DNA from 4 places in the Paenibacillus xanthanilyticus genome. Region 1 is predicted to be linked to each of the others. Evidence: predicted binding sites of a transcription regulator. Region 1 holds the regulator's gene; each other region holds the start of a gene.
The links. Region 1 encodes LexA, which represses DNA repair genes until DNA is damaged. Its sites were predicted from a motif close to CGAACATATGTTCG; they were not measured.
Positions count from the first base shown of each region.

Region 2: a site for LexA is predicted at 3,469-3,482, ahead of ACFSKT_RS06835 (YolD-like family protein). Genes of this name have one in related genera too.
Region 3: a site for LexA is predicted at 2,157-2,170, ahead of ACFSKT_RS01550 (SPL family radical SAM protein). Genes of this name have one in related genera too.
Region 4: a site for LexA is predicted at 2,024-2,037, ahead of recA (recombinase RecA). Genes of this name have one in related genera too.

Region 1 covers NZ_JBHUHA010000002.1:62,415-69,787, reverse strand. Annotated here, with positions in the region: gene glnA (type I glutamate--ammonia ligase) at 1-119, shown strand, start outside; gene ACFSKT_RS17355 (peptidylprolyl isomerase) at 348-1,430, shown strand; gene ACFSKT_RS17350 (hypothetical protein) at 1,642-1,815, opposite strand; gene lexA (transcriptional repressor LexA) at 2,019-2,639, opposite strand; gene ACFSKT_RS17340 (LysM peptidoglycan-binding domain-containing protein) at 2,830-3,210, shown strand; gene ACFSKT_RS17335 (DUF896 domain-containing protein) at 3,317-3,505, shown strand; gene ACFSKT_RS17330 (aldo/keto reductase) at 3,555-4,541, shown strand; gene ACFSKT_RS17325 (MFS transporter) at 4,675-5,196, shown strand; gene ACFSKT_RS17320 (HAD family hydrolase) at 5,216-6,001, shown strand; gene ACFSKT_RS17315 (1,2-dihydroxy-3-keto-5-methylthiopentene dioxygenase) at 6,082-6,621, opposite strand; gene metH (methionine synthase) at 6,788-7,373, shown strand, end outside.
Region 2 covers NZ_JBHUHA010000001.1:1,701,085-1,708,457, reverse strand. Annotated here, with positions in the region: gene ACFSKT_RS06855 (NAD(P)-binding domain-containing protein) at 1-484, opposite strand, end outside; gene ACFSKT_RS06850 (MarR family winged helix-turn-helix transcriptional regulator) at 572-1,021, opposite strand; gene ACFSKT_RS06845 (DNA polymerase IV) at 1,332-2,588, shown strand; gene ACFSKT_RS06840 (YhjD family protein) at 2,585-3,061, shown strand; gene ACFSKT_RS06835 (YolD-like family protein) at 3,146-3,442, opposite strand; gene ACFSKT_RS06830 (cache domain-containing sensor histidine kinase) at 4,142-5,890, shown strand; gene ACFSKT_RS06825 (response regulator transcription factor) at 5,887-6,627, shown strand; gene ACFSKT_RS06820 (ABC transporter substrate-binding protein) at 6,721-7,373, shown strand, end outside.
Region 3 covers NZ_JBHUHA010000001.1:374,144-381,516, forward strand. Annotated here, with positions in the region: gene ACFSKT_RS01535 (amino acid ABC transporter permease) at 128-784, shown strand; gene ACFSKT_RS01540 (amino acid ABC transporter ATP-binding protein) at 781-1,503, shown strand; gene ACFSKT_RS01545 (AbrB/MazE/SpoVT family DNA-binding domain-containing protein) at 1,675-1,923, shown strand; gene ACFSKT_RS01550 (SPL family radical SAM protein) at 2,198-3,031, shown strand; gene ACFSKT_RS01555 (ABC transporter substrate-binding protein) at 3,304-4,788, shown strand; gene ACFSKT_RS01560 (carbohydrate ABC transporter permease) at 4,877-5,767, shown strand; gene ACFSKT_RS01565 (carbohydrate ABC transporter permease) at 5,790-6,623, shown strand; gene ACFSKT_RS01570 (DUF554 domain-containing protein) at 6,788-7,373, shown strand, end outside.
Region 4 covers NZ_JBHUHA010000001.1:1,774,675-1,782,047, reverse strand. Annotated here, with positions in the region: gene pgsA (CDP-diacylglycerol--glycerol-3-phosphate 3-phosphatidyltransferase) at 1-534, shown strand, start outside; gene ACFSKT_RS07185 (competence/damage-inducible protein A) at 611-1,864, shown strand; gene recA (recombinase RecA) at 2,107-3,165, shown strand; gene ACFSKT_RS07175 (RecX family transcriptional regulator) at 3,267-3,968, shown strand; gene rny (ribonuclease Y) at 4,272-5,813, shown strand; gene ACFSKT_RS07165 (TIGR00282 family metallophosphoesterase) at 5,910-6,704, shown strand; gene ACFSKT_RS07160 (stage V sporulation protein S) at 6,861-7,121, shown strand; gene ACFSKT_RS07155 (dipeptidase) at 7,348-7,373, shown strand, end outside.

The DNA.
Region 1 (7,373 bases):
GCGACGCGCTCGGCGACCATGCGCTTGCGCACTTCTATGAGCTGAAAGAAATCGAGTGGGATATGTACCGCACCCAGGTTCACCAATGGGAGCGCGATCAATATCTGACGCTGTACTAAAATAGATGTCCTTGGCTTGGCGTTGTCCGGAGGTATGATCTCAGTCAGCGCTTCAGCATCAAGCTGTTCAACTACAGCTGGAAACCACTTATATATTTTTAATAAAGTCTCCCTTTGATTTGCGTCGTTTGGCAATTCGAAGGGAGTTTTTTTTATGATTACAGATATAAAACGCAATGATTCAGACTATGGAGAGATCCGGAAAAGATTACAGCGGGAGGCTTAATTGTGGGTAAACTTATGGGCAATATCCTTTTTCGTCGAGTGGGCATAACGACACTGGTCATCGCGGGCATGATGCTCGCAGCAGGTGCAGGCGCCTATGCGGCCACGAAAATGACCTTGATCGTAAATGGCAAAAAATCAACCGTTGAACCTATATCCATTAAGGGGGTTACTTACGTCCCGCTCCGCTCTGCCGCTGAGATGCTTGGTGCAGAAGTCAATTATAATGGTGCTACGAAATCTGTGATGATTGCGAGCAAACCAGATTCGTCGCCTTTAGGCAATGAAGGCAATGGCGTGGTCGGTTCAGTTAACGGCGTTCCCATTACCAAAAATCAGCTTTACGCAGCGATGGCCGCAGTCGGCGGATCCCAAATGCTGGACAACCTGATACAAGAAGAGCTTGTGAAGCAGGAGGCGAAGAAGAAGGGGATCGTCATCAGCGACAAAGATGTGGATGCGGAAATGGCGCAGATCAAGAAGCAGTTCTCCTCCGATTCGGAATTTCATGCTGCTCTTCAGCAATCGAACATGACACTCGAAGATTTGAAGAAGCAAATACCGATGCAGTTACGTATTCGCAAGCTCGTGGAGCTGCGTGCGAAAGTGTCCGATGAAGAAGTGAAACAATATTTTGAGGCCAATAGAGCGATGTTCGATCAGCCTGAGGAAGTGAAAGCTTCGCATATTTTGGTCTCCACGAAAGCACAAGCCGATGAAATTATGATGCAGCTGAAGGGAGGCGCGGATTTTGCGAAGCTGGCGAAAGAACAATCGACCGACACGGGCAGTAAGGGAACCGGAGGCGATCTTGGTTTCTTCGGCAGAGGCGTAATGGTTTCTGAGTTTGAAGAAGCTGCGTTTTCGCTAAAGGTTGGAGAGCTGGGCGGACCGATCGAGACTGAGTTTGGCTTCCACATTATCAAAGTAACCGGCTATAAGGAAGCAAAGGCCGCTACGCTTGAAGGCAAAAAAGCGGAAATTCGAGAACAGCTCATCCGCCAGAAGATTGCGGAGCTTTCGCCTCAGTTGCTGGAAGAACTAAAGTCTAAAGCGCAAATTACGAATACGCTTAATGGGAGGTAGTGAAGGCGAAGGATTGCCTGCGCCACCCCGACGACCATGAATGACCAAGATGAAGAACCCTAGAAGCCATGTGCATCAGGGTTCTTCTCTTTGTTAACGACTGCGAGTGACATGCGCATGCGCCGAAGAGAAGTGAATACAAAAAAGAAGCGCGCACAAGGCGGCTTCCCGTTCGCCGGCACGAGGCCGGCTAAGATGAAGAAGGCGGAGCTTAGGATTTTCCGTGATCGACGAAAATAGAAATGACGACAAGAACGGCACTGATACCGTTTGCAAGATCATTGATCGTCTCGTCCGGAATTTGAATGCCGGCGCTGTCGAGCAGCAGTTTGGCCGCGCCAAGGATTCCGATGATCAAACCGGGTTGTTTCAGTTTCGTCAGCAACTTCATCACCTCGATCGAACTGGAATACGTTATGCTATGATGCCATGGTTCGAATCGATTGGACGAACGTTCGCATGCGAAAGCCTGAATTGGTCAAGTCGTTATGATGCCTATTATGCGTGAACGAACATGAGAGCAAAAGAAACAGGCAGACCTGACGACGTCTATCGTCGTAAGGTCTGCCTGTTCGATTACCTGTTCGATTAATGGATATCGCGGAAGAGTCCAATTACTTTGCCGAGAATCGTCACGTTGCGCAGCCGGATCGGCTCCATCGTCGAGTTCTCAGGTTGAAGACGGATGTGATCGCGTTCCTTATAGAACGTCTTGACGGTTGCTTCGTCATCCTCGGTCATCGCGACAACGATCTCGCCATTGTTCGCCGTCTGCTGCTGACGGACGATTACATAATCGCCATCATGAATGCCTGCTTCGATCATGCTCTCGCCCATAACGTTCAGAATGAAGACGTTGTCGTCTCCGACGCGATCAGCAGGCAGAGGGAAGTAATCTTCGATATTCTCGGTTGCCGTAATCGGTAGGCCGGCCGTAACTTTACCGACCACGGGTACTTTGGCGATCGCGAGCGGGAAAGGGATGCTCTCCATATCGGAGTCCAGTATTTCAATGGCGCGGGGTTTCGTCGGGTCGCGGCGGATCAAGCCCTTCTTCTCTAGCCGGTCCAAATGGCCGTGAACCGTCGAACTGGAGGCTAGTCCGACCGCTTCGCCGATTTCACGGACGGAAGGCGGGTAGCCCTTCTCCCGAACCTCGGTCTTGATGAATTCGAGTATCGCCTGCTGGCGGTTGGAAAGTTTCGACAAACGAGATCACTCCATAAGTTCATTTGTGTCAAATTATAACACAGAACCGGAGTTCGTACAAACATAAGTTCGAGAAACACAAGTTCGCATCGGGGTGCGAACAAATGTTCCAAATGTCGTTGACACCAAACGAGTGTTCGTGTTATTCTTAGTTCATCGAGAACAGAACAAACGTTTGGGGGAATCGAATATGGTAAACACGGTCTCTACTTATACATACACGGAACGGAAACAAGGTACGGCAAGACGCACGGCAGCGAACAAACGCGTCAAAAAGTTGAGAGCAAGCCATATTGCGAAATTCACGACAGTCGTTGCGTTCTTTTTCCTTCTTTTTATCGGATTCATGATTATGAAAGGCAATGCGACTACAGCCATTCCGGAAGCGCCGACGGCATCCGAACAGGTTATCGTAGTTGGCAGCGGCGATACGCTTTGGGCGATCGCAAGCGAAGTGAAGGGCAGCGGCGAGGATATCCGCGAAGTCATCTACTCCATCAAGCAGCGCAATGGGCTTCGAGAGAGAGCGTTGCATGCAGGCCAGAGCTTAATCATTCCGGCGGACCACTAGGTTCGCCGTTTTTTGTTGTTGTCTTGACAATGGACGAGCAAAAATGTCAAAGTAAAGAGTGGAATGTTGACTAGCATGAGCGTTACGGAAAGAGAGGCGTACCACTTTGGAGAAAATCATCGCACGTATAAACGAGCTGTCGCGCAAGCATAAGACCGTGGGGTTAACGGAGGAAGAGACAGCGGAACGCGCCGAGCTGCGCAAACAATATTTGGACAATTTCAAACGGAACTTCCGCGGGCAGCTGGATAATATCAAGTTTGTCGAGGACGAGGAAGACAACATCAAACATTAAGACATCAAGACCTCGAGCCGTTGGATCGAATACGAGGAGGAATGTCGATATGGAATACCGTTTATTAGGTAGAAGCGGACTTGCAGTGTCGGAGCTGTGCCTAGGCACGATGACGTTCGGCAATACGACGAGCGAGCAGGACTCCGTTGAGATGATTCATCGTTTTTTTGAGAAAGGCGGCAATTTCCTGGATACCGCGGACGTATACGTCTCCGGCCGCTCCGAAGAGATCGTCGGCAAAGCGATCCAAGGCCGCCGCTCGGAAGTCGTGCTCGCCACGAAGGTCCGGATGCCAACCGCGGATCATCCGAACGGGGCGGGAATCTCCCGCAAGCATATCATGGATGGCGTCGATGCCAGTTTGAAGCGTCTGCAGACGGATTACATCGACTTGTACCAGGTACATGTATGGGATCACGCGACGCCGATCGAAGAGACGCTCCGCGCGTTGGATGATCTCGTGACCGCTGGCAAAGTCCGCTATATCGGGTGCTCGAACTTTTTCGCGTGGCAGCTGATGAAGTCTTTGGCCGTCAGCGATATGAACCGGTACGTTCGTTTCATTTCCATTCAGCCCCAGTATAGCTTGGTTAGCCGGGAGATGGACCGCGAGATGATGTCGCTCTGCCGCGAGGAGAATATCGGCATCATTCCTTGGGCGCCGCTTGGAGGCGGTTTTCTTACCGGCCGATATAACCGGGAAGAACCAACGGCAGGCAGGCTGACGTCCAAGGTTGGTGAAAGCTCGTGGGCGTTGCGTAACTCGGACAAGAACTTCGCGATCTTGGAGGAAGTCCGGAAGATCGCCGGAGAGCTGGATAAGTCGCCGGCCCAAATTTCGCTCGCGTGGTTGTTGAGCCGCCAAGGGATCACCTCTCCGATCTTCGGCGCAAGCACGTTGGAGCAGTTCGAGGATAATATGGGCGCCGTCGGCTGGACGCTTCCGCGTGAGCTGTACGACCGCCTGGACGAAGTAAGCAAGCTGCCTTCGGAGTATCCGAATCGATTTATCGAGAAATTCGCACGGCCGTTTTAAGGCGCTGGGTTCAATCGGGGTTCGAGTAGAATCGCATGAAACCAAAAACAGGCATCATCCGTAATAGCCTGGGGGTTGCGCGTCGAGCGCGATCCCCGATCTCTATCTACCTGTAAATTAGGAGGCTCCCCATTTGTCATCAAGATCCTGGGAACGCAAAGTTCGCAAAAACCAGACACAGCTGAATAAGCAGCGCAAGAAATACGGCCAGACGCCGCTTCATGTGCAAAAGACAGAGGAAAAATTGGATACGTTCAAAGGCCGCAGTTTTATCATGCCGGCATTCCTCGTTCTCTTCATCGGGATGTACGTCATTACGACGTTCACGTCGGATTATTACAAAGATGCGGGCGCGATGTATTGGGTGACGATCGGCCTTTACGTGCTGATGGCAGTTATCTTCATTCTTCGCCGCCCTTATCTGTCGGTTGGCAAGGATTATGTCCGCACGCGCCGTTTCGGCGGAGACCGCAATCTATATACGGTTGCCATCAAGGCGATCAGCGTACAGAAAGGTTCGGTCGTCATCGAGCAGCAGAAGGGCGCAAATTGGGTATTTAGCCGCATGATCAACCGATATCCGACGGATGAGATGGCGGAACGCCTTCGCGCGTTCGCAGCCGTCCATAACATACCGTTCAACGAGAAAAATTAGACTGGAGTGCAAATGAAGCATGCCGAAGAAAGCCGTACTGTTTGATTTGGATGATACGCTGTTGTGGGACGAGCGCAGCGTGCAGGAAGCATTCGATGCAACCTGTGAATCGGGAGCGGCCCGAACGGGCCTGAATGCCAAGGAGTTGGAAGCTGCCGTGCGGGAAGCGGCGCGCGAGTTGTATGCATCGTACGAGACATTCCCGTTCACCAAAATGATCGGCATCAATCCCTTCGAAGGCTTGTGGGCGAATTTCTTGGCCGGCGAGCAGGAGGAGTTCCGCAAGCTCCAGCAGCTCGCGCCTCTCTACCGCCGCGAATCGTGGACGCGCGGTCTTAAGGCGCTTGGTATCGACCATCCGGAATTAGGCGCGGAGCTGGCCGAGCAGTTCCCGGCAGAGCGCCGCAAGCGTCCGTATGTCTATGAAGAAACTTTCCGTCTGCTCGAGCAGCTCAAGGGCAAATACATGCTGCTGCTGCTGACGAACGGCTCGCCGGATTTGCAGCAAGAGAAGCTCGATGGCGTGCCGGAGCTTGCGCCGTACTTCGATCATATTATCATTTCGGGCACGTTCGGCGAAGGGAAGCCGGCTGCTTCGATTTTCAAACACGCGTTAGAGCGTCTGGGCATCGAGCCGGAGGACGGCATTATGGTCGGAGACAAGCTGACGACCGATATTCTGGGCGCGAACACGATCGGCATGACTTCCGTATGGGTCAACCGTCATGGCGCGGTCCGGACGGACGAAATCATTCCTACCCACGAAATCAAGCATCTCGAAGAGCTGCTGCCGCTGCTGGCCTAAACTTCGCGCGTTCCCAACGAAGGAAACGCAAAACAACCCCCGTTCTCCTAGGAGAGCGGGGGTTATTGGTTAGGTATGAATTATTTCTGGAACGAAGGGTCCGCGTACGGGTGCGCAATCCAGCCTTCCGTCTCGATGAAGAGGCGTACGGCAACGATTTGACGGTTCTCCATCAGCGTGAAGAAGTGCGCCTTGTGCTCCGGTACCGAGATAACGTCGCCGGCTTCGAGCTCGACGTCGAAGTAGCCGACATCGTCGGTGCCTTTAATGATGAAAATGCCTTTTCCCGCCGTAATTGCACGGACTTCGTCTTCCGTATGTGTATGGACCGATTCGAACTTCTTCAACAGTTCGTCCAGGTTAGGCGTTGCGTCGGAGAGGGAGATGATATCCCACGTACGGTAGCCGCGGCGGCTTGCCAGATCGCGGATGTCCTCGTCATACACGGAGAGGATTTGCGCTTTCTCGTCGTCGGTCAGAACGAACTTCTCGCGAAGCTCTTCCGGCAGTTTGTCGGTATTCCAATGTTCGTACAGAACCTCTTGATTCTCAAGAAATGCGCGGACGTTCTCCTCGCCTTGAATGCGTTCGTCAGTATTGCGGATACGAATTTCAGCCATTCCAATCCCTCGTTTCGTTGGACTTTATTTCCGATAAGAATAATTATAGTATAAAACACAACCCCTGTCGACATTAGAACCTTTTCACCCGATGTCGATTCTGGTAGACTAAGGGTTAATGATTTTGGGGTTCTATAGTTGAAGGCGGGAAGGAAGAAGTTCACCGATGACGAAACCGACCATTCAAGAAATGATGGGCCGTCGCATCTTGATTCTCGACGGTGCAATGGGCACGATGATTCAACAGCGCGATCTAGGCGCCGCTGATTTTGGCGGCGAAGAGCTGGAGGGCTGTAACGAGATGCTCGTGCTGACGCGTCCGGATGTCATTCAGGACATTCATGAGGCGTACTTGGAAGCCGGCGCGGACATTCTCGAGACGAATACGTTCGGAGCGGCCAGCGTCGTGCTGGCCGAATACGATATTCCCGAGAAGGCCAGGGAAATCAACCTGGCCGCGGCTTCGATCGCGCGCAAGGCGGCGGACAAATTCTCGACGAGCGATCATCCGCGTTATGTCGCGGGCGCCATGGGACCAACGACGAAGACGTTGTCCGTGACGGGCGGCGTCACGTTCGACGAGCTGGTCGAGAGCTACTGGGAACAGGCTGTCGCGCTCATCGACGGCGGCGTGGATGCCCTGCTGCTGGAGACGTCGCAGGATACGCTGAACGTCAAGGCGGGCAGCATCGGCATCCGCCGCGCGTTCGAGACGACGGGCGTGACGCTGCCGATCATGATCTCCGGGACGA
Region 2 (7,373 bases), on a different contig from region 1:
GCGGGTTTGGGGTAAGCCATGTTCCTGTTGCATCAATAACGGCGGCAGCCTCTACACGATGCGTATGGCCTTGTTTTTCGTATTCAATCAGGAAAGGCGCACGTTCGCGTCCCGCCGTTTTCATTTTATCGAATCCTTTGCGATAGATCGCTTTAACCGTCGCTTCCAATTGAATATAGGGCTTGATCGGCGTCAGTTGGGCTAGCGGCTCCAAATAAAGCTTAATCAGTTCATCTCCTGTCGGCATCTGATCGTGCGGAGGCGGGCTCCACCCCGTCGCAAGCAGAAGCTCCTTAGCGGCTGCATCGATATTGAATTCCCAGGGAGAAAACATGCTTACATGCTGCCAGCTGCGAACCGAAGCTCCAACCTGTGCGCCTCTTTCAAAAAGCACAAAAGGCATGTTTCTTTTTACAAGCTGGGCAGCGGCTGCTAAAGCTACGGGACCGCCGCCAATAATCGCGGTTGGTAAGGGGTTCATCATTTCGTCGTCCTCCTAAAATGAAGGTTGGATTGTTTTGGTCGTTTAATATTTGCAATTTGCAATTATGAGCTTAAAAGTAAACCCCCATTATTTCGGAGGTAAACAACATGAAGTTGATTTCTGCATGGCATCGTTAAAAAGTTTGATGGAGCGTATGACGGTATCTCTTTCGAAATCTGTCATTGTCGAGAGAACGCTGTGAAGCTGAGTATTTACGGTCAGATTAATGTCATTCTCGATCCCAAGCCCTTCAGGTGTTAAGGACAAGATATTGATGCGATTATCGGCGGGATGGGGCGTTTTCTTAACCAATCCCTTATCGACTAAGGTTTTGACCTGCCTGCTGAAGGTCGTAATATCCATCCCTAAAGCACCGGCGATTTCTTGCATGGAAGGTTGGTGCTGGCGGTTGATCTCGTACAAGATATGGCTCTGCACAAGCGAAATCTCTTGGCCGCAGCAGTTGTCGCAGCATTGCTCATTCAATAATCCGAAGTTTCTCGACAGCAGCTGAAACAAGTTCCGTACATTTTCCATTGTCATGACCTCCTGATTCCGTTATACCACTTATATTTGCAAAATGCAAATGTTATTGATTATCGGGCTTCAATCGAAAAGCAGTCGGAGTATGTTGCCGAGCAGAATTTTCCCCTTATGGGTTGGGCATCCCTGAATCGGTATTCCCCGCGCGCGGCGTCGGTCTTTCAGCGGAAGATCCAATTATGTTGTAGTCAGAAATTGGATTTGAAAAAATACCTCCCACTGGGGATTTAGACCTTGCATCACGAACATACATTCGGTATATAATAAAAACACGAACATACTTTCGGTTATTGGGGGTGTCATTATGGTGGTGCCCGTTATCATGTTGGCGGATTGCCAATCCTTTTATGCGTCAGTCGAAAAAGCAGCGCACCCAGAATATCGCGATAAGCCACTCATTGTGGCTGGCGATCCCGCACGCAGATCAGGAATCGTACTTGCGGCATGTCCAATCGCTAAAAAATTCGGTATTACAACCGCAGAAACATTGGGGGAAGCTTTGGGAAAATGTCCGGATGTGGTGGTCATTCGTCCGCACATGCAGACCTACATTGACGTATCCCTTATGATTACGGAGATCTTTGAGTCGTTTACGGACTTAGTCGAACCCTTCTCGATTGATGAACAGTTTCTCGATGTCACGGGTTCGCTTTCGTATTTCGGATCACCCGAAGAAATTGCTCGAAGGATTCAGATTAAGGTGATGATGTATACAGGCGTCTGGATCAGAATTGGTATAAGCTCCACGAAGATCTTGGCTAAGATGGCTACAGATATCTGGGCAAAGAAAAGTGAAACGGGAATTTTCACGCTGCCTAAAAGTGAGGTGGAGAGTCTGTTGTGGCCGCAGCCCGTGAACAAAATGTTTGGTGTTGGTTCGCGGATGACGGCTCATTTTAACCGGATGGGGATTACCGCCATCGGGGATATCGCCCGGCTGCCGCTCGCAGAGCTGAAGCGGAAAATGAGAATTGTAATGGGCAAAAACAGCGACATTCAAGCTGAATTATATTGGCAAACCGCGAACGGGATCGATTCCAGCGCGGTTACACCGGGTACGCATGATGTCCAGCAGGCGATTGGCCATCAGATGACGCTGCCGCGCGACTACAGCCGCAAAGAAGACATTGAAGTCATACTGCTTGAGCTAAGTGAAGAGGTATGCCGGCGCTGTCGAGCCAAGGGATATATGGGCTCCGTTATTTCCGTAGGCTGCCAAGGAGCCGACTTCGACAGACCTACGGGATTCTATCGACAGGTCACGGTTGCTGATCCGACCAACATCACGAATGAAGTTTTTGAAACGGCGCGGAAGTTATTTTATGCCCATTGGGACGAGATGCCTGTCCGTAAGCTTGGCGTGGTGGTATCGAAGTTGACCCGCGATACGCAATACCAGCTGACCCTTTTCGGTAATCGGGAGAAAGCAAGGCGATTAGAACGAGCTACCGATCAAATCAAGTACCGTTATGGAGGTACCGCAATCTTGCGAGCTTCCTCTTTATTAGGGGCTGCGCAAGCGCTTGAACGTAGTGCAAAAATCGGGGGGCACTATAAGTGAGTAAGAAACTTCAAGGTAACGGCCGCTGGGAATCCAGCCGTATGATGCTCCCGGAACATCGAGAACAATATCTCAGTCGGAGGCACGGGCAGCATGAACAGGCGAAGACCGAACTGCCGAGCAAGGAAGAACTCGAATTGGTTCGCGATTTTGTTCTGCTCCCCATGATGCTTACGATTGTAGAAAAAAACAGCACGGAAATCGGGCTTACTTCCTATTCGTTGAAAAGCTTATATATCAAGGCTTCCCAGGTTTTGATGACGCGCATCCACGCCGATCTTAGCGAAGTTAGGAAGAAAATGAAGGTCCGAAATATCAAAGTGTTTGAAGAAGAGCGCGTAGACAGCGCTATTCATTATCGATTTGTGTGCCGGGGATATGAGGACACCTTTGCCATGATGCGCGATGTGGCGCGGGCGGAGATCAGTGTACGGATTGCCAGGTATGTGTCGGAGATGTTTAAGCCGTCCTAAAAAAGCACAGAAGCCTACCGCTCAGAAAGGGTCTATATAGCAGGCCCATTATCTGAGCGGCGTCATTGGCGTGACCTTCCTGCATCAGGCGTCGATACGGGAAACATCGATAATGTCGTGGAAAAAAATCCATTGGTCTCCTACATGGAGGCGATTATGAAACTGGTCAAGTTTCTCGACGATCCCGCTGTATGTTCGATCCTCATAGGAGCCGAAAACCGTAATCCGAATACGTTCTCGATCCATGTAGGAATGACGGATTAACTCCGCAATCTTGTGTACGTTCTCGTTGGTCAAACCTGTCCTTTGGCGTATCAAAGGGCGTGTATTGCTAAAGGCGCTCCGTGTTTCTTGCTCCGCATAAACAGGTTGCTTTACCATATCGTCAGCCCCCTTTCAGGCATAAAAGAACATTTGTTCCTAGTATACCATAAATTTCTGAAACAGGCCCCTAAATGTAGGCAGCACATCCGTTACGCAGCATTCGTGCACATTCTCCAATGTTTATTTACGCGAACAATGGAAACCCTTTTAGGTACAAATAGGATGGTACGCTGGAGGGATCCCTGCTTGAAAGTTGAACTTGGACGCTGCTTACTGCATGAACGATTACTGGAATCCGGAAAAACGGCGGAATCGTTGGCGAAGGAGCTGCTATTCAAACCTGAACGAATCTATGACTTTATGGATAACAAAAGAGTGATGCCGCTCAAAATCGCCATATCGATCGCGGATTCCCTTCGTTGCGACGTACGCGCCTTGTACGAATTAATTACCATGGACAGGTAGGGGGGAAGAAGAATCTTATTGGCAGGCGAATAAGACCTGTAAAAAGCATACCTGTTCTGTACAATGTGGGATTACATCGGTGTATCCATGCAAGTAGAATGGAAGAAGAAAGCCTATGTGTGCAAAGATCGTAACATGCAAAATCGCTCTAGCCTATGCAATCCCCTTTCGCCACCGGAAGGGGATTTTATATTAGATAGGGTATGTTCCTTTTCTATCAACGATCATCGGCGGAGATGCTATAATTTTCACTAGTACTGAGGGACTAGCATCCGGGGGGCAAAGAGAAGCGTGAGACGACTGTTCATTCCACTTCGATTGAAATTTATGATTCTGTTCTGTTTGTTAAGCACCATACCATTAACCCTGATCGGCTTCCTTAGCTATAAACAGTACATCCATCAAGTCGAGAAGGATGCGAATACGTATACCGTGCAGATCGCAATGCAGATTCAGAACAGCATCGACCGTTACTACCGGGAGATGGAACGGTTAACGGCCGTGCCTTATTACGATCCTTCCGTTATGGCGATTCTCCGAAATCACGCTTCCGCGGATAGCGGGGATTTCGTTCCGCTCGAAGAGATCAACAAGATGAGTCTGCTGATTTCCTCGCTCGCGGCCGAAAGAAGCGAGATTCAGAACATTCTTATCTTTTCGCTCGACGGCGTGCTGTACACCAACACGGATGATTCCATCGATAAATTCTGGAGGTCGGAGGACACGCCATGGATGAATGCGGTGATGGAAGCGGATGGCGCCATTGTGGCGATTCCCCCGCATCATGCCAAGTATTACAAGTCGGGAGAACGAACGGTGATTTCGCTGGCGAGAGTCATCCGAGACCCGCAGACCCATCGGCATCTGGGGATCATCAAGATCGATCTGACGCAAAAGGGATTTGCCAGCCTCTTTGGCATGAGCGACATGGTGCCGGATACCGTCATCCATGTGCTGGATCAACAGGGGGAGACTTATTTTTCTTCCTTAACGGGAAATGGAGCCCGGATGCCCGAAGCGCCGAATGGACCGTTATTTCTCACGGCCGAGCAGCATTCCGAGCTCACGGGCTTTGTCGTCAAAGCGCTGGTGCCGGAGGAGAATTTGAAGAAAAACGCAAATGTCTTAATCCGGTACAGCTTATGGGTCTCGATCGCTTCGCTGCTCGCCGCCTTTCTTCTCTCGTACCTGCTCGCCGCAACCATGACGAAGCCGGTTCGCCATCTTGCGGTCATGATGAGGAAGATCCAGCGGGGAGAATTCAAGGAACGCGCCAAAGTCACGACGAATGACGAAATCGGGCTGCTGACGGAAGGCTTCAACAGCATGGTGTCCGAACTGGATAGATTGGTTCATCAGGTGTACGAGAATGAGCTCCGAGAGAAGGAAGCCCAATTATCCGCCTTGCAAAATCAGATCAACCCGCATTTTATTTATAATACGCTCGAGTCCATAAACATGAAAGCGCTCCAAATGGGGATTATGGAGCTGTCGGAGGCGGTCGTCAGTCTGGGGAGATTGCTCCGGTATACGATCGACTGGCATGAGAAGCTCGTTCATCTGGCCGATGAGCTGCAATTTGCGGATGCTTATTTGCAAATCCAGGCCTTTCGCTTAGGCGATCAGCTTCGCGTGCAAATTTTATCCGATCTTAGCCTCGAATCCTGCCTCATGCCGAAGCTCATTTTGCAGCCGCTGGTGGAGAATGCCATTGAACACGGGATGACGGAAGGCCCCATTCATATCCAAATCCGAGCCTGCTATGAGGAGGAGGACCTGCTCATTTATGTAGAAGACGACGGCGCGGGAATAAGCCCGGAGAAGCTGGATGAGCTGGACGCGCTGCTGAATGGTCCGGAGAAGCGGCACGCCCGTATCGGTTCCTTTGGCGCGAGGAAGAAAGGCTTTGCCCTTCGGAACGTCAATGAACGAATCAAATTGCTGTATGGACCCGCCTACGGTCTTTTTCATGAACGGACGGCCGGCCAGGGCGCAACCTTTTATATCCGGATACCTTTACGATGGGAGAATGAGGCATGAAGCTTACGATACTGCTGGTTGAGGATGAAGAATCGATTCGGAGCGGGTTTCGCCGCGTGCTGGAGGACATCATCGGAGGCGTCCGGGTGGCGGGTGAAGCCTGCAGCGGTCAGGAAGCCTTGGACTGGCTGAAATCCCATACCGTGGACGCCGTCATCACCGATATCCGCATGAAGGAAATGGGGGGCATCCAGCTGATCCAACGGCTGAAAGAGCAGTATCCCGCGCTTCCGGTCGTGATCATCAGCGGCTACGGCGATTTTGAATACGCGCAGGCGGCGATCCGCTGCGAGGCGATCGATTATTTGCTCAAGCCCGTCAAAACCTCGGAGCTGGCGCAAGTCGTGGAACGACTGAGAAAACGCGCCATGAAGGAGAGTCCTGACCTCGATCCGCAGAAGAGCATGGAAGAGCGCCACGTGATCCGCAAGGTAAAGGAAATCATCGGACAACGCCTGGACCAAGATATTTCGCTGCAATACTTAGCGGACCAGGTTCATCTGAACCATCGCTACTTGTCGGTTCTGTTCAAGTCGGAGACGGGGCAGAACTTATCCGATTATGTGACGCAAATCCGAATGGACAGGGCGAAGCAGCTGCTGAAGGATACCCAGATAAAAATCCAGGATATCGCGAAGCTGTCCGGGTATCCGAATGTGAAATATTTCCTGCATGTATTCAAACAAAATTTAGGCTGTACGCCTTCAGAGTACAGAGAAAACAACAATATAAATTAGACCTTTTCTGAATCACGCGCCATTATGGCCCCAAAAAGGACGACGTATAATAAGACTTGTAAGCGCTTAACACAAGTAAAGGGGATAACACACATGAAGAAAAAGCTCCAAGCTGCGTTAACCGTCCTTCCCTTAGCCCTGGCCGTAACGGCCTGCGGCGGCAACGACAACGTCGAGACAGACGCTTCTAAGCCGGAGGGACAAGCAGCGGCGAAGAACGTGAACCTGAAATTCAGCTTTTGGGGGAACGATACGCACAAAAAAATGTACGAGGACATGTTCGCGACGTACAAGGAGACGCATCCGAACGTGAATGTTGAAATCGTCACGATCCCATTCGCGGACTATCAGCAGAAGCTCTCGATTATGAGCGCTTCCAAATCGGCGCCGGACATCGCCTGGATGGCGGAGCGCATGATTCCGCAATTTCTATCCAATGGTCAGCTGGCGGATCTGGAGCCGCTCAAGCAGGACGCCGCATTCAAAATCGAGGATATGGTGCCGTCCACGCTCAATCTCGTGACGAGAGAGAACAAGGTATACGGCATTCCGTTCTCAACGCCTCCGATGATGATTTATTACAACAAAACGATGTTCCAAGCGAACAACCTGCCGACCCCAACGGAATTATACAAACAAGGAAAATGGACGTATGAAGAGATGCTGAAAGCGGCCAAGGCGCTGGCGAATCCGGACAAAGGCATCTATGGCGTTAATTTCGTGCGCAGCGGCTGGCAAAACTGGCC
Region 3 (7,373 bases), on a different contig from region 1:
TTCGCCGTGCGCCGGCAGCCTTCAGCCTTCGTAGCGCATACGCCTACGCGCGGCTGGAGGAGCCGGCGTCTTCTAGTTCAATCCATGCCTGTATGGAGCTACACCTTCGGAAAGGAGCTGTTCACCGATGTCAGAAACGCTGCAAATTATGTCCGACGCGCTGCCCGTCCTGTTCGACGGCTTGCTGATCACGCTTAAGATCGCCGCCATCTCGCTCGTGATCGCATTCGTGATCGGCCTTGCCGCCGGTTTGATGAGCACGGCACGCAGCCGGATCATTAGAGGACTGGCGGGCATTTACGTCGATATTATCCGGGGGACGCCGCTCCTCGTGCAAGTCTTCTTCATCTATTTCGGTCTGCCCGAATTTTTCGATTTCCGGATCGGTCCAGAGGTCGCCGGCATCGCGGCCGTCAGCTTGAACGCCGGCGCGTATATCGCCGAGGTCGTCCGCGCGGGCATCAACTCCGTGGACAAGGGACAGGTCGAGGCGGCCCGTTCCCTGGGGATGAACCGCTTCTATACGATGCGGCTGATCGTACTGCCGCAGGCGCTGCGCCGCATGATTCCGGCCTTCGTCAACCAATTCGTCATCAGTATTAAGGACACCTCGCTGTTGTCGGTTATCGGTATCCGAGAGCTTACGCAGAGCGGCGAGATCATTATTTCCACCAATTTCAAGTCGTTCGAGATATGGGGCATGGTCGGCATTTTCTACTTCGTGCTGATTCTGGCGCTTAGCCGGCTGTCTCGCCTGCTCGAGAGGAGGTTGAACCTGCGATGATTACCGTGCAGCATCTGAAAAAACAATTCGGTTCGAATGTCGTCCTGAAGGATATCTCCGCGACCATCCGGGAGAAGGAAGTCGTCTGCGTCATCGGCCCGTCCGGTTCCGGCAAAAGCACATTCCTGCGCTGTTTGAATCTGCTGGAGGACGTCACGAGCGGCAAGGTCGAGATCGCCGGGGTCGAGGTGACGGATCCGAAGACGAATATCGACAAGCTGCGCGAGGACGTCGGGATGGTGTTCCAGCGCTTCAACTTGTTCCCGCATCTGACCGTGCTGCAGAACATCATGCTCGCGCCGAAATACATCAAGAAGCTGGACAAAGCCGCCAACGAGAAAAAAGCGATGGAGCTGCTCGCGAAGGTGGGCCTGGCGGAGAAGCGGGATGAGTATCCGGATCGCCTGTCGGGCGGCCAGCAGCAGCGGGTCGCCATCGCCCGGGCGCTGGCAATGAATCCGCGCGTCATGCTGTTCGACGAACCGACCTCGGCGCTCGACCCGGAGATGGTCGGCGAGGTGCTCCAAGTTATGAAGGACTTGGCGCACGAAGGCATTACGATGATCGTCGTCACTCACGAGATGGGCTTCGCCCGCGAAGTCGCGGACCGCGTCCTGTTCATGGACGGCGGCTATATCGTCGAGGAAGGCCCGCCTGCCGCGATTTTCGATGCGCCGAAGCACGAACGCACGCAAGCCTTCTTGAGCAAGGTGCTGTAATCGGATGTGTACGTCTGTACGAAATAGAGAGTGGCCCACAACCCGCGAACCCCGCGGGTTGTTTGTTTTCGATGAAAATCCGCCGCTTGCCTCGATCTGATATTGTCATCTTTCCCTAGTAAAGGCATAATGGGAATAATAGTTATCTATCAAAAAAAGGGGAATTCTATCATGAAAAATCCAACAGGCATTGTCCGCAAGGTGGACGAGCTGGGCCGTCTCGTCATCCCGATCGAGATCCGCCGCGCAATGTCGCTCGATATCGGCGAATCCGTCGAAGTGTTCGTCAACGAGACGCAGGTCATTTTGAAGAAATACAGCCCCGGCTGCCTCTATTGCGGCAACATCGACGCCTTGCTGTTCAAGGGAAAGCTGATCTGCGCCGACTGTGTGCAGGAGACGACCCGTCATTTTCAATAAACCGCAAGCGAACGATATTCGATCAGACCTGAAGAAAGGGTTGTTACAGATGGAACCTCGTTTGCCGCAAGCGCCGCTTTGTAAGAGAGCTGGCGCTTTTTTGCTGTGCATAAACCTGGATAAGATGGTGGGGCTGCGCACGGTTGACATGCGTTTCCGGAATGAGAAGCCGTCTTGTCAGGAATTAACGTAGTGTTAACTCCATATCACCAACATGGTATGATAAGATAAGGGGTACGAATGTTCGCATATTCGGCGAGAAGGGAGCGCATCGATGTCGATCGAGATCAAAGAAATCGTGTCCAAATCGATTCTGAGCGAGACGAGAGGGTATCTCGACGTGGGATTTACCCATTCGCTCAATCCGTACAGCGGCTGCGCCTTCTCCTGCGCGTATTGTTACGTCCGCGAGATGCCCATCCAGCGGTTCAAAGAGATTCCCTGGGGCGAGTGGGTGGACATCAAGACGAACGCCGCGGAGATCTACCGGAAAGAGGTGGGCAGCCTTCGCCGCCGCAACAAACCGGTCCGGCTGTTCATGTCCTCCGCGACCGACCCGTATCAGCCGATCGAACGGAAGACGCGGATCACGCGCGGCATTCTGGAGGCCATGCTGGATGCGCCGCCCGATTTGATTCAGCTGCAGACGCGAAGTCCGCTTGTCACCCGGGATATCGATTTGCTGGTGAAACTGAAGGAAGCGTGCAGCGTTCTCGTCTCGATGACGGTCGAGACCGACCGGGAAGACATGAAGCGGCTCTTCGCGCCATACGCGCCGGGCATTCAGCTGCGGCTGAACGCGCTGCGCGAGCTTCACGAAGCAGGAATTCCCACGCAAGCGGCCATATCGCCGGTGCTGCCGTTTACGCCTGAATTTCCGAAGCGCCTCGAAGGCATCGTGGACCGGATTTGGATCGACACGCTGAGCATCGGCGACGGCACGATGGGCAGACGTTCGAAGCGGCTCGGCATGCCGGAGCTGTTCGAAGCGAACGGGCTGTCGGACTGGTATGAACGGGATACCCACGAGCGCGTCGAGAAGTTTTTCAAGAAAAGCTTCCCCGCGGAGATGGTCCGCGTGTCGAAAGACGAGGCGTTCCCGATGTAGTCGTGGTTGTACGCATATTTAGAATAACGCGGCCGGGAAGCGCTTCGCTTCCGGCCGTTTTTTCATTTGCAGCCGAAGCCGTGATAGACAACGAAGTCTCGTAATTGGAGTATAATGGCGCGAAATCATAGTCCCTTGCTCGAATTTATCGCGAATAATGGCCGACAACGCTCAATATCTTTTAACATGCAACGATGAAAGCGCTTCAGAAGGCGTGTTTTTCGATGCACATATGTAAGTAACTGGTAGAAGAGAAAGAGGGAGGGCACGCAATGAAGAACGGTAAAAAACTGTGGTCGGCTGCAACCTCGCTTGTTTTGTGTACAACCCTGCTGTTCGCTTGTTCGAGCAACGGCGGCAACAACGGAGGAACGGGAGGAGAAGGCGGCAACTCGCCGAACGCGAACAACGCCGGAACAGGCGGCAGCGGTGGCAACGCGGGCGGGGAGAACGCGGGAGCTTCGAACGGCGGCGACGCGGGGGGCGACGCGGCGAAGAAGGTCATCACCATTACATATCGGGACGACGGCATCGGCGAGAAAGGCGTCCTGTTCCAATGGATCAAGGCGGTGTCGGAGAGCTATCCGGACAAGAGCGTGGAGATCAAGCCGACGCCGATTCAAGCATCGGAGGGCGATTATTTCGCCAAAATCGCGCTCGCGCTCAAGTCCAAGGACACGGCGCCGGACATCGTCACGGAAGATACGTTCATTCTGAACTCGGATGCGAGCGCGGGTTTCCTCGAGCCGCTCGACGACCGGCTGAAGGAGTGGGAGGACTGGACGAACGGCTCGTTCATCGAGGCGATGAAGAAAGGCGTGACCGCAAGCGACGGCAAAGTATACGGGGTGCCGTATAACACGGATTCGCGCGGTCTTTGGTACAACAAGAATCTGTTCAAGCAGGCGGGGCTGCCGGAGGATTGGAAGCCGAAAAATTGGGACGAGGTACTGGATGCCGCCCGCACGATCAAGGAGAAGCTGCCGGACGTCGTGCCGATCTGGATGAACATGGGCAAGGCGACGGGCGAGGCGACGTCGATGCAGACGTACGAAATGCTGCTGTACGGCACGGGCGAGCGTCTCTATGACGATGCGACCGGCAAATGGATCACGAAAAGCCAAGGCATCATCGACGCGCTGACGTTCGTCCAAACGGTCAATAAAGAAAAGCTCGGTCCGCCGCTGTCGAAGGTGCTGAACGGGCAAGCCGGCAATACGGCTTCCCGCGAATACCTGCCGAAAGGGAAGCTGGCGATCCAACTGGACGGCTCGTGGATTACCGGCAACTACCTGCCGACCGGCGCGGCGCCATGGCCGGAATACAAGGACGTGCTCGGCTTCGCGCCGATGCCGACGAGCAAAGGGCAGGCTCCGGGCTCCATCACGCTCGCGGGCGGCTGGGCGCTGTCCATTCCGGCCAACGCGAAGAACAAGGACGAAGCGTGGAATTTCATTAAGTACGCGCTGAACAAGGAAAATACGCAGAAGCTCGTCATCGCCGCCGGCAACATTACCGTCCGCGCCGACGTGGCGAAGGACCCGGGCTATACGGAAATGCCGTTCAACGGCATCGCGACCGAATACTTGCAGAATGCCGAGTTCCGTCCGGCGCAGGACAAATATCCGGAGGTCTCGACGCAAATTCAGACGATGGTCGAGTCCGTCGCGACGGGCACGTCGCCGGAGGCGGCCGCGAAGAAATACGCGCAGGACGTGACCCGCATCGTCGGCGAGGATCACATCGTGGAGAAGTAAGACGGCCGGCTTGCTTGACGCGCTGCCGCAAGCGGCGCTTCGAGCAAGCCTTCTTTTGATCATAAGCCCGGAAGGGAGGATGCGCGAGATGAGCAGTATAGCCGCCGCCGCGCCCGCGAAACGAAGGAACACGTGGACGTGGCTTTATTTTTTGCTTCCGTCGGTCGCGATCATGCTGGTGTTCTTCATCTATCCGATCTTGCTGACGGTGTTCTATTCGTTCACGAATTTGGCGCTCACCGGCGAAGCCGCCAAGGAGCTGAACTTCGTCGGCCTTGATAACTACGCGCGCATGTTCGAGGATCCCACGGTGCGCTCGAGCATTTGGAACACGCTCGTATTCCTGATCGGCTCGGCCGTCATCGGCCAGCAAGTATTGGGATTCCTGATCGCGCTGCTGATGAAGCATAAGAACCGGTGGTTTCGCCGGATTATCGGGACGATCGTGCTGGCGGGCTGGGTGACGCCGGAGATCGTCTGCGCCCTGTGCTTGTACAGCTTTTTCGGCGACGAGGGGACGCTCAACGCGATCTTGCAATCGTTCGGGTTCTCGACCGTCACGTGGCTGTATACGATACCGATGGTCACCGTCATTCTGGCGAACATCTGGCATGGCACCGCGTTCTCGATGCTCGTGTTCCAAGCCGCGCTGGACGACGTGCCGAGCGAGATCGAGGAGGCTGCGGTCGTGGACGGCGCGTCGAAGTGGCAGATCCTGACCCGCGTCACGATCCCGTACATCAAGGATACGATTACGACGAACATGATGCTCGTCACGCTGCAGACGCTCGGCGTCTTCGGGCTCATCTACGCGATGACCGGGGGCGGGCCGGGGACGTCGACGACGACGCTGCCGATCTTCATGTACAATCAGGCGTTCGTGAATTATCAGCTGGGCTACGGCACCGCGATCTCCTTGCTGCTCCTGCTGATCGGCGTCATCCTGAGCCTGTTCTACATTCGTTCCATGAAAGAGTAAACCGACAAGGAGAACGACCGTTATGAATGCGATCCAGCGAAAATGGGTTTTTCGAATATTGCCGTACGTCATCCTGGCGTTCATCGGCATCTGTTTCGTGCTCCCCTTGCTGTGGGTGCTCGTCGCCTCCGTCGATTCGAACGCGATGCAATCACTCAAGGCGCCGACCAAGCTGACGGCGGGCAATTACATCGACGTGCTCACGAATCCCGACAATCAGCGGGCCTTCCTGATCGGTCTGCTCATGTCCGGCGGCCAAGCTGTCATCGTCGTCCTCCTGGGACTGCTCGCGTCGTACCCGCTGTCGCGGTACCAGCTCCGGTTCAAGAAGCCGTTCATGCTGACGATCCTGTTCATGACGTCGCTGCCGATTACCGCGGTCATGGTGCCCGTCTATCAGCTGTTCCTGACGCTCAAGCTGTACAATAACATCTTCGGCGTCGTCCTGTTCTTCGTCGCGTCGGCGATGCCGTATGGCATCTGGATGCTCAAGAACTTCATGGACTCGGTGCCGTCCGAGCTGGAGGAGGCGGCTTGGATCGACGGCGCGTCGGTGTTCGTCGGCATCCGCAAGGTCGTCGCGCCGCTCATGATTCCCGGCATTTGCACGGTCGCGATCTTCACGTTCTCGGGCAGTTGGGGCAACTTCTTCGTCCCGTACATTCTGCTGCAATCGCCGGAGAATTTCCCCGCGTCGCTCAAAATCTATCAGTTCTTCGGCCAGTACGGCATGGCAGACTACGGCAAGCTGGCGGCGTTCTCCGTCATGTACGCGATTCCGTCGATCGTGCTGTACGTGTTGTCCCAGCGCTTCATGTCGAAAGGCTTCGGCCTGCAGGGCGGGACGAAAGGGTAGGCGAGCGGACCAGCAAATGAGAGCAACCAACCCCCAATTGCGATTGGGGGTTGGTGTCGTTCGGAGCCTATTAACCTGCTAACCGCAGGAGAGGATTTATTTATGCGCCGGTAACTTCTATAATGAGTAGGCAACCAACTAGATCAGAATGACAGGTGAAGGCATTGGTATTATTAGGCACTTTGGTTAACGGAGCGGCGATCATCGCGGGCACGCTGCTGGGCAGATTGCTGACGGGCATTCCGGAGAGCATGAAGAACACGGTCATGAACGCGATCGGCTTGGCGCTGCTCGTGCTCGGGGCGCAGATGGGCCTGAAGACGGACAACTTTCTCATCGTGCTGCTGAGCTTGGTCATCGGGGCGTTGGTCGGCGAAGCCATCAAGCTGGAGGACAAGTTCACGAATGCCGGCTTATGGCTCGAGAAGCGGATCGGTTCGCAGGAGCCGGGGGCGATCGCGCAAGGTTTTATCACGTCCAGTCTCGTGTTCGTCGTCGGGGCGATGGCGATTCTCGGCGCGCTGGACAGCGGGATGAAAGGGAATCACGACATTTTGTACGCCAAATCGATCATGGACGGATTCATCGCGATCGTGCTGACATCGACGCTCGGCATCGGCGTGCTGTTCTCGGCTATTCCGATTCTGCTGTATCAAGGCGCGATCGCGCTTTTCGCTACGCAGATTACGCGCTTCGTGCCGGATGCGATCATGGATGCCATGATTACGGAGCTGACGGCCGCGGGCGGCA
Region 4 (7,373 bases), on a different contig from region 1:
CCGATCATCATGTTTTTGCTGCTGATCAACATGAATTTGAGCGAGCTCCGCTTCGAGGATTTCTCGATTACATGGAATCAGATTCTCGCGACGTTGATTTTCATCGTGGCGGCCGCGACGGATGGCTTGGACGGCTATATCGCGCGGAAGAACAAAATCGTCACGAATCTAGGCAAGCTGCTCGATCCGCTTGCGGATAAGCTTCTTGTGGCGGCCGTATTGATTTCGCTTGTAGAGATGGACAAAGTCGACGCCTGGATCGCGATCGTCATCATTAGCCGCGAATTCGCCGTAACGGGCCTGCGCCAGATTGCCCTGCTCGAAGGAGCGGTACTGGCTGCATCCACTTGGGGTAAATGGAAGACCGCGGTTCAAATTACGATGATTATCGCGCTCTTGCTGAACAATTTCCCGTTTACGTTCATCGATATCCCGTTTGACCAAATCTCCAGTTGGGCTGCCGCACTTATCACGGTATACTCGGGCATCGATTATTTCGTCAAAAACAAAAATCTTATTCCGCTAACGGAATAGGCCCTGCGTACAAGCATCATCACTTCCATGCGAAGGGGTGGTGCTTTCATCATATTTGGAATGGAGCGATGTAGATATGCGCGCAGAAATCATAGCGGTCGGGACAGAATTGCTGCTTGGCCAGACGGTAAACACGAACGCGACTTATTTGTCTCAGGGACTCGCGGAGCTCGGGATTGACGTTTATTTCCAAACGGTTGTCGGCGACAATGAAGGGCGCATCCGCCAAGCCATCGAGCTGGCGCGCGGCCGCGCCGATCTCATCGTCTTCACGGGCGGGCTGGGTCCGACGCAGGATGATTTGACGAAGGATGCACTGGCGAAGTATTTGAATGCGGGAATCGAGCTTCACGGCCCCACTATGGACAAAATCGAACAGTTCTTCTCGACGCGCGGCGTGCATATGGTCGAGAGCAACCGGCGTCAGGCCAACTCGATCGTCGGCAGCACGCCGCTTGCCAACGACGCCGGGCTGGCCGTGGGCAATGCGTTGACCGCGGACGGCACGCATTATTTGCTGCTGCCGGGCCCGCCGCGCGAAATGAAGCCGATGTTCGACGGCCCCGGCAAAGCATGGCTGAGGTCGGTCATTGGCGAGGAGCGGCGGTTGTTCTCGCGCACGCTGAAGTTTGCCGGCATCGGTGAATCGAGTTTGGAAGCTGCCTTGATGGACCTGATCGACGCCCAGACGGATCCGACCATCGCGCCTTACGCTAAGGAGGGCGAGGTCGCGATTCGCATCTCGACGAAAGCCCACACGGAGCTAGAAGCGTCCGGGAGGCTCGACGTATTGGAGGAGGCGATCGCGGAGCGTGTCGGCCAATACCTGTTTGCGCGGGAGGATATTCCGCTCGAGGAGGCGATTGTGCGCTTGCTGCGCTTGTCGCGATTCAAGCTGGCGAGCGCCGAGAGCTTAACCGGAGGCTTGTTCGCGGAACTGGTTACGAATATTCCGGGCAGCAGCGGGGAGTTCGTCGGAGGCGTCGTCACCTACACGAACGAGATGAAGCATCGACTGCTCGGCATACCGATGTCGCAGCTCGAAGGGGAAGGCGCGCCGGGCGCGATCAGCGAGTCGACGGCGTCGCTCATGGCCGAGCGGGTAAGGGAGCTGACGGACAGCGATTACGGCATCTCGCTGACCGGCGTGGCGGGACCTTCGGAGTCGGAAGGCAAGCCGGTCGGGCTGGTTTATTTCGGTCTATCGAGACGGGGGAAACCAACGATCGTACACACGGCGCATTTGAGCGGGAGCCGGAGCATCATTCGTACCCGCGCCGTGAAGTCGGCGTTGTACCGATTATGGCAGCTGCTGAAGGAGACCGAGTAGAGTTACAAGGGGAACTATGGCAAACTTGTGAAAACTAACGGAATCAGCTTGTCCGATTAACGAGTTTCCTCTATAATCGACAGTAACTGACGGAAGAACCGTGGCGAAGATTACTTTGCCGCGGTTTTTTTTTGCTTCCGCTGGCTGGAAGAAAAAATAAGAATATATGTTCGCAAAAAGTATTGTAATCAAGAACAAAACAAGGTATCATGAAACTATCAATCGAAAAGGGTGTGAATGCGTTGTCAGATCGTCGCGCAGCGCTCGAGATGGCTTTGCGTCAAATCGAGAAACAGTTTGGTAAAGGTTCTATTATGAAGCTTGGCGAATCCGCGAACATGACTGTTGAGACAGTATCCAGCGGTTCCCTGGCATTAGATATCGCCCTTGGAATCGGGGGATTCCCGAGAGGCCGCATTATTGAAATCTACGGACCGGAATCCTCCGGTAAAACGACGGTCGCGCTTCACGCGATTGCCGAAGTGCAGCGTTCCGGCGGACAAGCCGCCTTTATCGATGCGGAGCATGCGCTTGACCCGCTTTATGCGAGCAAGCTTGGCGTTAATATCGACGAGTTGCTGCTTTCCCAGCCGGATACGGGCGAGCAAGCACTCGAGATCGCGGAAGCGCTCGTGCGCAGTGGCGCCGTCGACATCATCGTTATCGACTCCGTTGCCGCACTCGTGCCGAAGGCCGAGATCGAAGGCGAGATGGGCGATTCGCACGTTGGTCTTCAAGCCCGTCTGATGTCCCAGGCACTCCGCAAGCTGTCCGGCGCGATCAGCAAATCGAAGACGATCGCGATCTTCATCAATCAGCTTCGCGAGAAAGTCGGCGTCATGTTCGGCAACCCCGAGACAACGCCAGGCGGTCGCGCGCTGAAGTTCTATTCCAGCGTACGTCTTGACGTTCGCCGCGTAGAGACAATCAAGCAGGGCAACGATATGGTTGGTAACCGTACGCGCGTGAAAGTCGTCAAGAACAAAGTCGCGCCTCCATTCAAGCAAGCGGAAGTCGACATCATGTATGGCGAAGGCATCTCCAAAGAAGGCAGCATCATTGACATTGGCGTCGAGATGGATATCGTTCAGAAGAGCGGAGCCTGGTTCTCCTTTAATGGCGAGCGTCTGGGCCAAGGCCGCGAGAACGCGAAGCAATTTTTGAAGGATCATAAGGACATCTCGAGCGTTATCGAGAAGCAAATCCGGGAAGCGAGCAATTTGGAGGCAGCGGCAGCGCTCAACGCCGGCGGCTTCAGCGCGGATGACGAAGACGAGGACGAGCTGGAGCTCGAACTGTAAGTCGGAAGCGTCAGCTTTATAATAAGACCGGATATGGAGCAGAACAGGGCCCTCTAGGCGCCTTGTTCTGCTTTTGGCATATATAAGGAGGCAAGCTTGCGTTGAACGAGCAGGGGCAAGCGGAGGGCGCCCAGACGGTCCGGATTACGTCTGTCGAGCAAATCCGCAAAGAGAAGTATCGATACAACTTGTTTGTGAACGACATTCAGGATGAACCATTTATCGCCGTGCATGAAGATATCATGATCAAGTTTCGCTTGTTCAAGGGGCGGGAGATCCATCCGGACGAACTGAAAGAGATCGCGGAGGAGGATACGAAGCACCGGGCATATGCGTTGGGCATTCAATATTTGGGACTTAGGCCCAGAACGCATAAGGAGATGGCCCAGTACTTGGCGCGCAAAGGTATCGACGAGCAGGCAGCGGAGCAGGCGATTGCTAGATTGAAGCAAGAGCGGTTGGTGGATGATGCCGATTACGCCAGCCGATTCGCCGCATCCCGGCTGCGCGGTCAAGCGAAAGGCAGATTGCTGCTTCGGCAGGAGCTGCGTATGCGGGGGATCGCGAAGGAGACGGCCAAAGAAGCAACCGACGAGCTCGATGCGGAAGAAGAGACGGCCGTTGCCTTGCGTGCTGCGATCAAGAAGTGGCCCTATATTAAAGGAGAGCCACGGGAGCGGCGGCATAAGCTAATGGGCTATCTGCTGCGAAGAGGATTTCCGGGCAGCGTCGTGAAAGAGGCGGTACGGGAGGCGATCAGGCAATCCGAAGCCGAGGATGAACCTGACATGCTTGACAATTGATTTTATCAACAGATAAAATGAATGATGTATTCCTTTATCATGAATCAATTTTCCTTCCAAAAGTTGATTCGTAAGCGATCATTTTCGTCACCAAACATGATTGTTGAAGCGGGATGAAACCCGGCTAGTACCGTAACACAAGGCGAAAGGGCTTCGCCGTCTTTGGTGGCGATGCAAGTTTCGTTCCGGAGAAATGCAAGTTATTTTATAAGCGTGAACCTTATAAATTCTTGTATTTCAATGAAAACCAAATAACTTACCCGGGCGTTTGCCTTGGTGGTGCAATGAGGAGGTGAGAAAGATATGGCAACCTGGCTCTGGCTTCTGATCATTCTCCTTGTTGGCTTGATTTTCTTTGGACTAGGCTATTATATTCGGAAGTTACTCGCCGAGGCCAAGATTTCAAGCGCTGAGCATGCCGCCGGTCAAATCGTTGACAATGCGCGCAAAGATGCGGAAGCGCTGAAAAAAGAAACGGTCCTCGAAGCGAAAGACGAAGTCCACAAGCTCCGTACCGAGGCCGAAAGAGACATTCGCGAACGTCGTAACGAGGTACAGCGTCAAGAGCGACGGCTCGTACAGAAAGAAGAGTCGCTGGATAAGAAAATAGAAGCACTGGAACGCAAAGAAGAACTAGTCGCCAACAAAGAGAAACGGATCGAAGAGACACAAGAGACAATCGATTCGCTCTACAAGCAGCAAGTAAGCGAGCTGGAGCGCATCTCGAACCTGACGATGGAAGAAGCCAAAACGATCATTCTCCAGAGCGTCGAGCAGGAAGTACGGCACGAGACGGCTCAGATGATCAAGGAGATCGAATCGCAGGCGAAAGAAGAAGCGGACAAAAAAGCGCGCGATATTATCTCGCTGGCTATTCAACGGTGCGCGGCCGACCACGTCGCAGAGACGACTGTATCGGTCGTAGCGCTGCCGAACGAAGAAATGAAAGGCCGTATTATCGGCCGCGAAGGCCGCAATATCCGCGCATTGGAAACGTTGACCGGTATCGATCTCATCATCGACGATACACCGGAAGCGGTCATCTTGTCCGGCTTTGATCCGATTCGTCGGGAGATTGCCCGCACATCGCTGGAGAAACTCGTCGCGGACGGCCGGATCCACCCGGCTCGCATCGAAGAGATGGTCGAGAAATCCCGTCGCGAAGTGGACGAGCGTATTCGCGAGTACGGCGAGCAAGCCACATTTGAAGTCGGCGTGCACGGTCTGCATCCGGATTTGATCAAAATCCTCGGCCGTCTGCGTTATCGGACAAGCTACGGCCAGAACGTGCTGAAGCATTCCATGGAGGTCGCGTATTTGACGGGTCTGATGGCAGCCGAGCTTGGCGAAGACATCACGCTTGCGAAGCGAGCAGGTCTCCTGCACGATATCGGCAAAGCGCTTGACCATGAAGTGGAAGGCTCTCACGTCGAGATCGGCGTCGAGCTTGCGAAGAAGTACAAAGAACATCCGGTCGTCATCAACAGTATCGCGTCCCACCACGGCGATTGCGAAGCGACTTCGGTCATCGCGATGCTCGTAGGCGCGGCGGATGCCTTGTCGGCCGCCCGTCCGGGAGCAAGAAGAGAAACGCTGGAGACGTATATCAAGCGGCTGGAGAAACTGGAAGACATTACGGAATCGTTCGATGGCGTAGAGAAATCGTACGCGATCCAGGCCGGACGCGAAGTTCGCGTCATGGTGCAGCCGGACAAAATCGACGATACCGATGCCTTCCGCCTGGCACGGGATATTACGAAGAAGATCGAAAGCGAGCTCGATTATCCGGGTCACATCAAGGTCACGGTTATTCGGGAGACGCGCGCGGTCGAATACGCGAAGTAATCGAATACGCATGAATTGCTGAAAGTGGCTGCGATGCAGCCACTTTTCGGATTTTCTGGGGACAAAAGAACGAGCACATGAAACGAGGTACGAAACATGAACGTGTTATTCATCGGGGACATCGTGGGAAGCGTGGGTCGAGCGGCCGTGAAGAAAGTGCTGCCTGCCCTGAAGTCTAAATATAATCCGCACATCATTATCGCCAATGGGGAGAACGCGGCGGCAGGTCGCGGCATCACGGCGGCCATCGTGAAGGAGCTGCTGGATGCGGGCGTGCACGGCATTACGATGGGCAATCACACATGGGACAACAAAGATATTTTCGAATGGATCGACGAGCAGCCGAAACTGGTACGCCCGGCGAATTTTCCGTCAGGCGCGCCGGGTGAGGGTGCAGCTGTAATCAAAGCAAACGGTAAAGAGCTTGCCATCATTAACTTGCAGGGCCGAACCTTCCTACCCGCGATCGATTGCCCGTTTACCAAGGCGGATGAGTTGATTGAACAATTGCAGCAGAGAACGAAGTGCATTCTTGTCGATTTCCACGCGGAAGCGACGTCCGAGAAAATCGCCATGGGCTGGCATTTGGACAGCCGTGCGTCGTTGGTCGTCGGCACGCATACCCATGTGCAGACGAATGATGACCGGATCTTGCCGGAAGGCACGGCGTATCTGACCGATGTGGGAATGTGCGGTCCGATGAACGGCGTGCTCGGTATGGAGCGAACGGCGGTGCTGCACAAGTTCAAGACGCAGCTGCCGGTTCGATTCGTGGTGGACGAGGGCGATTGGCATTTTCACGCCGTGCTCGTCGATATGGACGAGTCGACGGGGAAGGCGAAGCGAATCCAGAAAATTCGCCTGACCGAGACCGATCTGATGATGATGTAAGCACGGGGGCTATCGACTCGACATTGAATATATGAAAATTCTCGCAATTCGGAAGACTTTGCAAACTCCCCGCCAGAAAGAAGGAATTTTATTGCATCTCTCGAATACTATCTAAATAGTGGTATTCATCCATCTTTCCCGAGGAGGTACTTTTTCATGGAAGTCTTAAAAGTTTCAGCAAAGTCCAATCCAAATTCCGTAGCAGGAGCGCTGGCGGGCGTTCTTCGTGAACGCGGCGCGGCTGAATTGCAGGCAATCGGGGCTGGTGCGTTGAATCAAGCCATTAAGGCAGTTGCCATCGCTCGCGGATTCGTGGCGCCCAGCGGCGTCGATCTCATTTGCATCCCGGCTTTTACCGACATCGTCATAGATGGAGAAGACCGCACCGCCATTAAGCTCATCGTTGAGCCAAGATAGCGGTGCTGCCTATATAAGGGTGTTCCGATGGAACCTGTTTACCCCGTAGACAGGTTTTTTGCTTTGAAATGCGAGCGTGTACGTTACATGCTTATCGATCGCCTTGTATTTCTTAATGGTTGAATGCGGAATTCCCGTTCGTACGATTGTGAACGCCAACCAATCCGCACCACGCCGCCAAGGCTGAAGCGCGGCCGGCAGATGAAGGGTGAAGGAGCGAAGGATGATGAAGCAAGTAAGAAGCGTGGATTT